Regions from separate parts of the uncultured Ligilactobacillus sp. genome, predicted to be linked through region 2. Evidence: predicted binding sites of a transcription regulator. Region 2 holds the regulator's gene; the other holds the start of a gene.
The links. The regulator LexA, encoded in region 2, represses DNA repair genes until DNA is damaged. The targets are predictions, from matches to a motif close to CNAACANNTGTTNG.
Positions count from the first base shown of each region.

Region 1: the regulator LexA is predicted to act here: its motif matches at 4,227-4,240, upstream of Q9Q35_RS09735 (lactate dehydrogenase).

Region 1 is NZ_CAQLEL010000134.1:6,514-12,271, forward strand. Features, by position in the region: gene Q9Q35_RS09710 (diacylglycerol kinase family protein) at 1-573, opposite strand, end outside; gene rnjA (ribonuclease J1) at 781-2,457, opposite strand; gene Q9Q35_RS09720 (DNA-directed RNA polymerase subunit epsilon) at 2,461-2,673, opposite strand; gene Q9Q35_RS09725 (P35 family lipoprotein) at 2,958-3,428, shown strand; gene def (peptide deformylase) at 3,502-4,056, opposite strand; gene Q9Q35_RS09735 (lactate dehydrogenase) at 4,334-5,236, shown strand; gene Q9Q35_RS09740 (UPF0223 family protein) at 5,254-5,544, shown strand; gene Q9Q35_RS09745 (inositol monophosphatase family protein) at 5,544-5,758, shown strand, end outside.
Region 2 is NZ_CAQLEL010000131.1:21,399-27,156, reverse strand. Features, by position in the region: gene Q9Q35_RS09630 (glycoside hydrolase family 92 protein) at 1-856, shown strand, start outside; partial or broken gene Q9Q35_RS09635 (MobA/MobL family protein) at 1-3, opposite strand, end outside; gene lexA (transcriptional repressor LexA) at 1,134-1,757, shown strand; gene recN (DNA repair protein RecN) at 1,841-3,520, opposite strand; gene Q9Q35_RS09615 (arginine repressor) at 3,579-4,037, opposite strand; gene Q9Q35_RS09610 (TlyA family RNA methyltransferase) at 4,058-4,885, opposite strand; gene Q9Q35_RS09605 (polyprenyl synthetase family protein) at 4,900-5,758, opposite strand, start outside.

The sequences.
Region 1 (5,758 bases), on a different contig from region 2:
AGTAAAGACATTGATGAGATACGCCAAAAAGTTCAAATGAAGTTTTAGCAAGATCCTACGCAAACGCATATGTTTATGTACGTTTGCATTTAGGCTGATCGTATAAGCATCAAGACCGATCCCAAAATCATTTAAAAAGTATCCTTGCTCATTATGCGTCGTTTCTTGATATTCCCCAACATTATAATAGGTCGGTTCAGTTGTGGCTAAGATCTGGTCTAGAGCAACTAAAGGATCTGAAGCAATCCCGATCCCCTTGGCAAAACCATTATTATGACCGACAGGGATAAAAGCAAGTGGAACTTCCAAGGAAGCTTCGTGTTTGAGTGCATTGAGCGTCTCATTTAAAGTTCCGTCCCCACCCACGACTAAAACGACTTGGTCTTTGAGATTTTCCGCTTTTTGCTTGCCAAAATTTAAATGGACCAATTGTTTAGCATGGCCAACATGTGTTGTTTGATGCGCTTCATATTTAACTTGACGGGTAAGTAAAACTTGTTTGATTTGCTCCCAAACATCAGCAGCTTGACCATGATCAGCATTTGGATTAACAATAATAAAGAAAGTTTTCAAAACGAGCGGTGATATAAAATATGGACGTTACAGAATAACGAGAAAGATCATATATGTCCTTTCCTTTATTTTTGAACTAAGCAAAGCCTGATCCATATTAACTTTCTTCAGGCACTAGTAACTACTAAACAATTATAGCTAATATTTTAGCAAGCGACAAGCACAAAAAAACAAGCCAAAATCTACTCTTGGCTTGTTTTTTGGCATTTAAACTGTAACAAACATTGGTAAGATCATTGGATGACGCTCGGTTTGTTCGAAAAGGAACGTTTGGAGCTCAGCAATGATATTTTCACGCAACATTGCTTCAGTAACTTTTTCATTTTTCAAAGTCTGTCTGATCGTTCGATAAACGCGTTTACGTCCTTGTTTGATCAATTCACCAGATTCACGCATATAGATGAAACCGCGTGATAGTAGATCAGGTCCAGCTAAGATCTCACGTTTTTGCATATCGATCGTAGCGACCACAACGACAAGTCCTTCTTCTGAGAGGATCCGGCGATCGCGTAAGACGATATTACCGATATCACCGATCCCGGAACCATCGACATAGACGTCTTCAGCATTGAAATGGCCAGCATAACGGGCGGAATCTTTAGTCAAGGCCAAGACATCACCGTTTTCCAAGATAAAGGAGTTTTCGGTGGGAACATCACATTTTTCAGCTAATTCAGTATGGATCTTCAACATCCGATACTCACCGTGGACTGGCATGAAGAATTTAGGCTTCATCAAGCGAAGCATCAATTTTTGTTCTTCTTGACCACCGTGTCCAGAAGCATGGATATTATTGACCTTACCATGGATGACCGTTGCGCCAGCTTCTTCAAGTTCGTTGATGACTTTGTTGACGCTCAAAGTGTTACCTGGGATCGGCGAACTTGAAAAGACGACCGTATCACCTGGTTGGATCGCCACTTGGCGGTGAGTCCCATTAGCGATCCGGCTTAGAGCAGCCATGGGTTCACCTTGCGAACCGGTACATAAGATCATGACTTTATTAGCGGGTAAGCTATTGATCTCGCGTGCATCAACGATCGCATCATCAGGGATATCAAGGTAACCTAGTTCCCGTCCATTTACGATCGCTGCTTCCATACTACGACCAAAGACCGCGATCTTACGCCCTTTAGCGATCGCAGCAGCAGCAGCTTGTTGGATACGTGAGATATTTGAAGCAAAGGTCGCAAAGATGATCCGGCCTTCGACTTGTTCGAAGATCCGTTTGATCGATTTGCCGACCCAGCGTTCAGATTTAGTGAAGTTAGGGACTTCTGCATTAGTACTATCGGATAGTAAGCATAAAACGCCTTCTTCACCCAAGCGTGCCATTTTTTGAAGATTAGGGGCTTGGTTTGTGATCGGAGTTAGATCAAATTTATAGTCACCGGTGCAGACAACAGTACCAGAAGGGGTCTTGATCGCAACACCTAAGGTATCAGGGATCGAGTGTGTAGTTCTAAAGAAGGACACGCTCGTCTTTCTGAAACGTAGGACAGTATCTTCATTGATCTCATGCAATTCAGTTGAGTTCAATAGACCATGCTCTTCCAGTTTGCTCTTGATCAAGGCAAGGGCTAATGGACCAGCATAGATCGGAACATTTACCTGTTTTAAAAGGTAAGGGATACCGCCGATATGGTCCTCGTGACCGTGTGTAATGACTAAAGCTTTGATTTTTTGCTGATTTGCGACGAGATATTGATAGTCGGGGATGACGTAATCGATCCCTAAAAGGTCATCTTCAGGGAATTTGATGCCGGCATCGACGACGATGATCTCGTCTTGAAATTGGATACCATAAGTATTTTTCCCAATTTCTCCCAGACCACCGAGTGCAAAAACGGCAGTCTCGTTATTTTTAACATTTAGTTTTTTCATCTTTTAAAACTCCGTAAGTTTAAAAGCTGGACTTTCCTTTTCGTATTCTAAAGCTGCGTCGCTCAATTCTTCGATAAATTCAACATTGTATTTCGTATTTGATTCTACTAAAACGCGTGCTTCTGGTTCTGAGTCAGCTTCTAAATATAAAGATTCCGTGTTTTCACGGCGTGGATTGATTTTTTTTGTTGGTTGATAATATACTTTAAAGATCATTAATGATTCTCCTTTTATAAAATTAATTATAGTTATTTGCACTTAGATAAAAGTTCAAATCAGCAAAAATAAACTTCCGAACAGGGATTGTTTACACAATAATTAAACCTATTTTACCATAGTTTACAAACTAAGTATATAAAGTTGATCAAACACGTCAGATGAAAGACCAAACAAGGTCACAGCTAAGATAAAGGCTAAGATACTTTTAAGTTTAGGTGTCCAATAATGCTAGTTTGTCTAAATTTGGTATATAATCAAAGAGTGAACAAGTAGGTGAAGTTATGGAATTTTTATATTTGATCATTGGAGTGGTCATTATCGGAACATTAGCCTTTATTTTTCAGCGATATCGCCGAAAGAAAGCTTTAAAATTGATCCAGCTCGACAGTCAAAAACTGACAGATTCGGCAATGGAGGAAAGTTTAACAAATTTAAAGCTGTTAAATGAAAGTTTAGCGGATTCAACTTTGATCTCAGATGTTTGGGGCAAGGGAGTCATGGCTTTTGAGTATCAACTTGAAGTTAAAAATTTAACTATTGCTGATCTAAATGATCTAAAAAAACAGCTCGAACGACAACTAGCAGTGCAAGCTAAAGCGCAAGGGATCAAGGGATATCAGCAAAATAGAGCTTTTGTGGTCTCCGATATCTGGTTGAAAGATGATATCTTGCACATTGACGTTTCATATCTAGTTAATAAGGCGACTGTTGAATATGTCAATGATATGAATACATTAGAACAAAATAACTAAAGAGGCTGTAAATAACGAGGGACCCCAACATGATGTAAAAACATGTTGGGGTCCTTGGCATTCACAGTCTTTTTTAAAGTAAGATCAAGTCTTTGGAGGCAGCAAATGGATTTTCTTTATTGATGTGATCAAAGAACAAGATACCATTCAAGTGGTCGATCTCGTGTTGAACTACGATCGCAACATAGTCTCGTAAGCGTTCAACGTGCTCGTTACCATCTAGATCATACCAGCGCAATTTGATCCGAGCATGGCGTGGAACATAGCCTGGGATCTCACGGTCAACAGAAAGGCACCCTTCACCTTCTGTTAGAGCAGCCATTTGAACTGATTCGCTCAAGATCGTTGGATTGATCAAAATGTGCTTAAAAAGCGGTTCTTGACCTTCTTCACCAGGAACTAGGACCGCGGTCATCCGTTTAGATATATCGATCTGAGGTGCTGCTAATCCAACACCGGCGCGGAGGTTATACTTTTCTGCGATCTCAGGTTCTTGACTGTTTTCCAAAAATTCCATCATTTTTTGAGCGGTTTGCTTTTCTTCATCGGTCAATGGAAACGTAAATTTTTCTGCTCGTGCCCGCAAAGTTGGGTGCCCTTCGCGGATAATATCATGCATAGTGATCAAAAATAATCATCCCTTCATTTGTCATCTACCTTGATTTTAGCACATTTTAGGAAAAAGTTTTCAGCTTTTTAGCGTAACGTTTTCGTGACAATACCATGATAGCTGTTACATTATTGTTAGATAAGGCTAGAAATTATTGTGCTATAATTAAAGAGAATTTTAATTGTTTGCGAAAGTACGTTTGCGTTTTGACATTAAAAGAGATATACTTTTACTTTTGTATCGTGGCGGTTCAAAAGAGATAGCATTTCGGCAAGATGAAAAGTGGGGGATTCAAATGGATAATAATATAATGATTTGTGGGGAAAACCCTGAACTGCAGTTATTTTTACAGACATGTATCTTACACGATGAGCATTTAAAATGTTTTTGGTTTCAGATCAATGAAACATCTACTGCACAAGTTGTTTCATTAGTCGAAAGTTCAGATTTTGCTGATAATTTTAGATTGGAAGCAACTGCACACCCAAAATGGGATGAATTACAGCTGATCTTATTGGGAACACCCCCTAAAGATTATGTTGAGGCTGAGGGAGAAAATGCGCAACGTCGCTGGGTCCAACTGGTGATCAATCAAGCAATGGCTAATGGTTTTAGGGGTAAGATCTGTGTGGTCTTGCCCCATGATCATTTGTGGGTCTATTCTGCCTTGCGCTTTTCAGGTTTACCCGCTAATAATGTCTTCGGTTTAGGCACGATGGGGCTTTCTGAAACAGTTGCCCGCTTGTTGGGCGAACGGTTGGATATTGGGAGCGATCCGATCTACGCTAATGTTATCGGAACGCAAGACGAGGCTTTTATCGCTTGGAGTCGCGCACAGATCGCAGGTAATTCGGTGTTAGGGATCGTTGCACAAGATAATAGTTTATTTGGGCAGACAAAATTAGACGAGATCGCTAAAGATTACCAAGCTAAAGCGCTACAAGCAAAGCAAGTCGTAACAGTTTTGTGTTTACAACGGATCTGTCGAGCATTGTTTTTCAATCACCCGATCTTAGTCCCCTTGACCCATGAGATCGAATTTGCTAAGCAAAAGATCGCGGTCAGTGAACCTGTTGTTTTATCGAAACAGGGAGTAGCTGTTTTGACAAAATTGACGCTCTCAGAAGAAGAAACGACACAGTATATGGAAGTAAAGCAAAACGTTTTAGCTGAATTAGAAAATTTACGTAAACAATGATAAAGGTGAGGTTTAAGATGAAGATCAGTGAAAATTTTGAATACCCACTATTACCTGAGTGGACGACCGCAGAGATCATTACTGCAAGTGAATTTTACGAAGCAGTTGAGAAAGTTTATACTACTGGGATCGAGCGCGAAGAGTTTTTAGCTAAGCATAAAAAATTTTTGCAAATGGAGCCAGCGATCATGACTCAAAAACAACTTGATCGAGATTTTGAGCAAGCTTCAGGGATCAGTATTTACAAAGCAGTTAAGCTGGCTAAGACAACGACTGGAAAACGAGTAAAATTTAAAGAAAAGAGTTGATGGTGGTGACTGATTGGAAAAAGATCAATGCTAGTGTGCAAGATTGGTTCAAAGAAGTTCGGTGTCAGTTGCTTGCTGGCTGTGAGAAAGAACTACAAGTTGCAAAAAAAAGTGGACGCACCGATCTAGTAACTAATATCGATAAGCAAGTTGAAAAATATTTAGTCACTCAGATCAAGCAGACTTTTCCTAATTCGCGTGTTTTAGGCGAAGA
Region 2 (5,758 bases):
CCATATCGAAGGAGAAGAGAATTGGTCGCTTTCGAAAACACTCGAATATGCATTCGATGATTACTGCATAGCTCTTATGGCTGAAACGATGGGGCGTAAGGATGTCGCTGACGAATTCTACCGACGCTCAGGCAATTATGTAAACGTATACAATCCTGCGACATCTTTCATGCAGCCTCGCGACTCTAAAGGAGATTTTCTTGACGGTTTCAACCCCGACGATTATACTGAAGATATCTGTGAGAGCAATGGGTGGCAGTATTTCTGGTCGGTACAACATGATATTGACGGACTCATTGACCTTGTCGGAGGGAAAGACCGCTTTAAAGAAAAACTCGACAGCATGATGACCTACAATCCTTCACCCAATGACTCACTCCCGATATTCAGCACCGGCATGATCGGCCAATATGCTCATGGAAATGAGCCCAGCCATCATGTAGTGTATATGTACAACAATGTCGGACGTCCCGATTTAACTCAGAAATATGCTTCAGAAATAATCGAGCAGCTTTACAATACGACTCCTGCAGGTCTGTGCGGCAATGAGGATTGCGGACAGATGTCGGCCTGGTTTGTATTCTCGGCAATGGGCTTCTATCCGGTCAATCCCGTAAATGGGATATATGAGTTGGGAACTCCGCTATTTAAAAAGATGCAACTGCATCTTGACAACGGCAAAATATTTACCGTTAATGCTCCTGATGTCAGCAAAGAAAACATATATATCCGCTCGGTAAAAATCGATGGTAAGCCTTATGACAAGACTTTCATCACTCACGAGCAGATAATGTCGGGAGCTACTGTAGACATGGAGATGTCAGCTACTCCGGCGTCATTCCCCGACAATAAATAAATTTTCGTAATTTTGCACTACAGTTATTACAGAAAGCAATTATCACCTCAAATCTGATGAATAGAATCAATCTTTCAGCCATTTCTTTTGGTTTTAATATCGCCATAATATCTACCTCACATTTTATCTTTTTTGTAGATATTATATCGCGTTTGATTACATTTTAATATATTTTGCTTAACAGTTATTTCCTCCCTCCACTAAAGCAAACGCTTGTTTGTAACTGTTGGTTTTCTATGTTATAATTACTCTATAAAAATGTATTGAGGTGTTCAAAATGACAAAAGCATCCGAAAAAAGACAGCTAAACATTTTGCGTTTTATCTACAATACAGTTGAGAGCAAAGGTTATCCACCGACTGTGCGAGAGATCTGTCAAGCAGTCTCACTTTCTTCGACCTCAACTGTACACGGTCATTTAGCACGCTTAACTAAGAAAGGCTTTCTCAAAAAAGATCCTACCAAGCCGCGGGCAATGGAAGTTACCCCAGCTGGTCTAGAAGCCTTGGGGATCAAGACCACTTTAAATGAGATCCCAGTCGTTGGAACTGTGACCGCAGGGATGCCGATCTTAACTGTTGAAGAAACAACTGATTATTTTCCATTACCCCCTAATTTAAGTGATGCCAATGATTTGTTCATGTTGAACATTCGTGGTGAAAGCATGATCGATGCTGGGATCTTAGATGGTGATCAAGTTATCGTTAGAAAACAATCTGCTGCTGATAATGGTGATATCGTGATCGCCATGACCGAAGACGATGAAGCAACATGCAAGCGATTCTACAAAGAAGACGGATATTTTAGATTACAACCTGAAAATGAAACGATGGATCCGATCATCTTGGATAATGTCGTAATTTTAGGTAAAGTCATCGGACTCTACCGTGATATGATCTAAAGTCAATATTTTAGTGACTAGGAGTTTACAGACTTCTAGTTTTTTTATTCAAAAAAAGATGCCTCAAAGTGCATCTTTTAGAACTATTTACTTGCCTTAGCCATTTTTAACAATTCTTCTGCATGTTCTAGCGTCAAAGTCGTGATCGAAGAACCCGATAGCATTCGAGCTAATTCTTCGATCCGTTCCTTATCATTTAAGATCGTAAGCGAAGTTTCAGTCCGACCATTAGCTACATGTTTAGCAATGAAATAATGGTGGTCTGCCACAGCTGCGACCTGTGGTAAGTGGGTGATACACAGCACTTGCGAATTAGTTGCGATCTGACTGATTTTTTCAGCAATCGCTTGTGCGACGCGCCCACTGACTCCAGTATCGACCTCATCAAAAATAATACTCGTCACACCCTTATTTTGGGCAAAGATCGTCTTTAGTGCGAGCATGATCCGCGATAATTCACCACCAGAAGCGATCTTTGCTAAAGCCCCCATTTCTTCTCCAGGATTAGTTTGAATGTAAAATTCGACCCGATCAAGACCATTTTCAGTCAATTGTCCGTTCTCTGGTAAAAAACGTACTTCAAAAACAGCTTTATCCATATAAAGTGCACCCAATTGCTGATGGATCTCAGCTTCGAGTCGTTTAGCAGTTTGTTTGCGTAACTCACTGATCTCTAGTGCTAATTCTTTTGCCTTGGCGTGAGCTTCTTTGACCTGTTCGACTTGCTGTTCTAAGTTTTCATCGCTTTGTTGCATCGTTTCAAGTTCTCGTTTTATCTTATCGTAATAAGTTAGGATCGTTTCGATCGAATCACCATATTTACGCTTGAGTTGATGGATCGTTTCGAGCCGTGCTTCGATGGAATTTAATAATTCTTCATCCCACTCCAGATCACTTAATTGCCCTGAAACTTCATGCGCTGCATCTTGCAGATTATAGAAAGCATCGGAAACCTTTTCGTAGATCGCTGCTAATTCAGAATTGAACTCAGCCACGTCTTCTAACTCGCTCATGACATTACCTAGAACACTCATCACATCTAATTCTTCACCATTTAGCACTTGATAACTCATCTCTAAAGCGTGATGGATCGTTTGATAATTATCTAATTGGCGTTTTTGTTCTTGGAGCTCTTCTTCTTCCCCCTCGTGTAACTGCGCTTCACTGATCTCATTAACTTGAAATTGTAACATATCAAGTCTTTGAGCCCACTCATGCGCATTTTTCTCGCGTTGCTCTAGTGCATGAGAAAGACGACGATAATCTGCATAAAGTGTCTGGTATTGTGCCAATTTAGCTAGGATCTCAGGCTGATAATTATCAACTAAGGCTAAATGACGCTCAGGATCCATCAATTCTTGATGCTCATTTTGCCCATGGATATCGATCAATGTTTGCCCCACCTGCCGAAGTGTGCCTAGATTGACCAAAACGCCATTTATCCGGCAAACATTTTTGCCACTGCGATAAATATCGCGTTGTAAGATCAAAACATCATCCTCACATTCGATCCCAAACTCATCTAAAAGCTCATATGTTCGAGTTGCTTTAGGGATAGTAAATTGTCCTTGGAGCAATGATTTATTAGCTCCCTTGCGAATAAAATCACTCGAGCCACGTCCACCTGCTAGTAGCCCTAAAGCATCGATAATAATGGACTTACCAGCCCCAGTTTCACCAGTCAAGACCGTCATATTCGTTCCAAAATCAACGGTCAACTGCTCAATAATTGCAAAATCACGGATCATTAATTCTTGTAACAAAGTACTTTCCTGCTGTTGCTAAAAGTAACAGTTTTTCCTTTCCCAAAATCTAAAAGTCCTATTTATCATCGACCAAGGCCAATAATTTACGCTCGATCTGCAACGCATCTTCATTTGAACGTGCAAAGAGCATGATCGTGTCATCATCACCTAAAGTAGCAAAAACTTCATCGTAGTTCATTTGTGAGATCAAGCTCGAAAGTGCTGGCCCATTACCAGGCAAAACTTTGACCATACATAGATCACGGTGACAGTCAGAAACAAGATAGGCGTCACGCAAAACTTTCCTTAGTTTTTTTTCGGTATTATCCTTCTTGGTCGTCGGTAAACTATACCGATACGACCCATCTGGCGTCGGTACTTTGATCAGCTGCATCTCTTTTACATCACGTGAGATAGTAGCTTGAGTCACTTCAACTCCCTTAGCTAAAAGGAGACTAACAAAGTCTTCTTGCCGATAAATCGCATTATCCTGGATCATTTTTTTAATAATTCGTTGTCTATCTTGTTTTCTCACTGAGAAATCATCCTTCCTACCTACTTATCTTTTTGATGAAGTAATGTTTGATGGGCTTGTTTGATCACTGCACTTGGATCGACATTAGCACTGATCGTTGCAGTCTTTGATGTTGCACGCAAATGGACTAAAAATTCAATATTTCCTTCACCACCCGTGATCGGTGAAAAATCAAGGTCTAAAACATCATATCCTGCTTTGACAGCAAAAGCGACCAACTCTTGGATCACTTCTAAATGGACTTTTTCATCCCGAACGATCCCGTGCTTACCAACTTTTTCACGTCCCGCCTCAAATTGAGGCTTGATCAAAGCCACCACGTCACCGCCCGGCTCTAAGATCGCATGTAAAGTCGGCAAGATAAGTTGTAATGAAATAAAAGAAACATCGATCGTCGCAAAATCAGGGCGTCCAGCAGTAAAATCGTCTAATTTACTGTAGCGAAAGTTAGTATTCTCCATTACAACGACTCGCGGATCTTGACGCAACTTCCAAGCTAATTGATTAGTTCCCACATCGAGGGCATAACTCAACTTGGCACCTTTTTGTAAGGCAACATCAGTAAAGCCACCCGTAGATGAACCGATATCAAGGACTGTTTTATTTTTGGTACTTAGTTTAAAGACTTTGAGCGCTTTTTCAAGCTTTAAACCACCACGACTAACATAGGGCATCTTTTTCCCCTTAAAATGTAATTTGACACTTGGATCGATCTTTTCACCTGGTTTATCCAATCGTTCTTCATTTTCACCTAAGATCTCACCTGCCATAACTGCACGTTTCGCTTGTTCGCGTGTCTCGAATAGACCCTGCTTGACCAATAATACATCTACACGTTCTTTTTTCATACTTACATCCTTACTTATAATTTAAAATACTCTAGCACTTGACGCAAAAGAGAAGTCTCAAGACCACTTTCATCCAAAAGCTCAAGTTGATCTTTTGCTTGCTTTAACGTATCAGCTAGTGCCTGTTTAGCTCCTTTTAGCCCTAAAAGGCGTGGATAAGTATTTTTATTTTCCGCCACATCCTTATTAGCTGTCTTACCCAACTCGGCTGTAGTTGCCGTCACATCTAAAATATCGTCATAGATCTGAAAGGCTAGACCAAATTTTTGCCCAAAAGTAACTAATGCCTGTTCTTGTTTTGGTGTTGCTTCACCTAAAATGGCACCGGCAAAACAAGCATATTCCAACAATTGTCCCGTTTTATTTTTATGGACTTGCATCAACTCAGATAAGGTCAAAGTGGCCTTTTCACCTAAGATATCGCCAGTTTGGCCTGCGACCATCCCATTTGCCCCCGCTGCTTTTGCAAGTTCAGCTACCAAGGTAATCCGTTTTTGGGGAGTAAGCTTTGTTTTAGCTAACCAGCCAAAAGCCTCAGTTAAGAGAGCATCGCCTGCTAAAACCGCTATATCTTGACCAAAAACTTTATGATTTGTCGGTTTGCCCCGCCGCAGATCGTCATTATCCATCTCAGGTAGATCATCATGGATCAAAGAGTATGTGTGCAGAAATTCTAGACTTCCCGCCACACTCAAAACATCTGTATCGATATTTTTTTCTAAACTTTGGCAGATCACCAAGATCAAAAGCGGTCTGATCCGTTTCCCCCCCGCTTCAAGCGAATATTGCATTGCCACTCGAAGTGTCTCATTCTCAGTAAATTGCGTCAAGTAATGTCGCATATGCTGTTCAAGTAATGGGATCATTTTATTT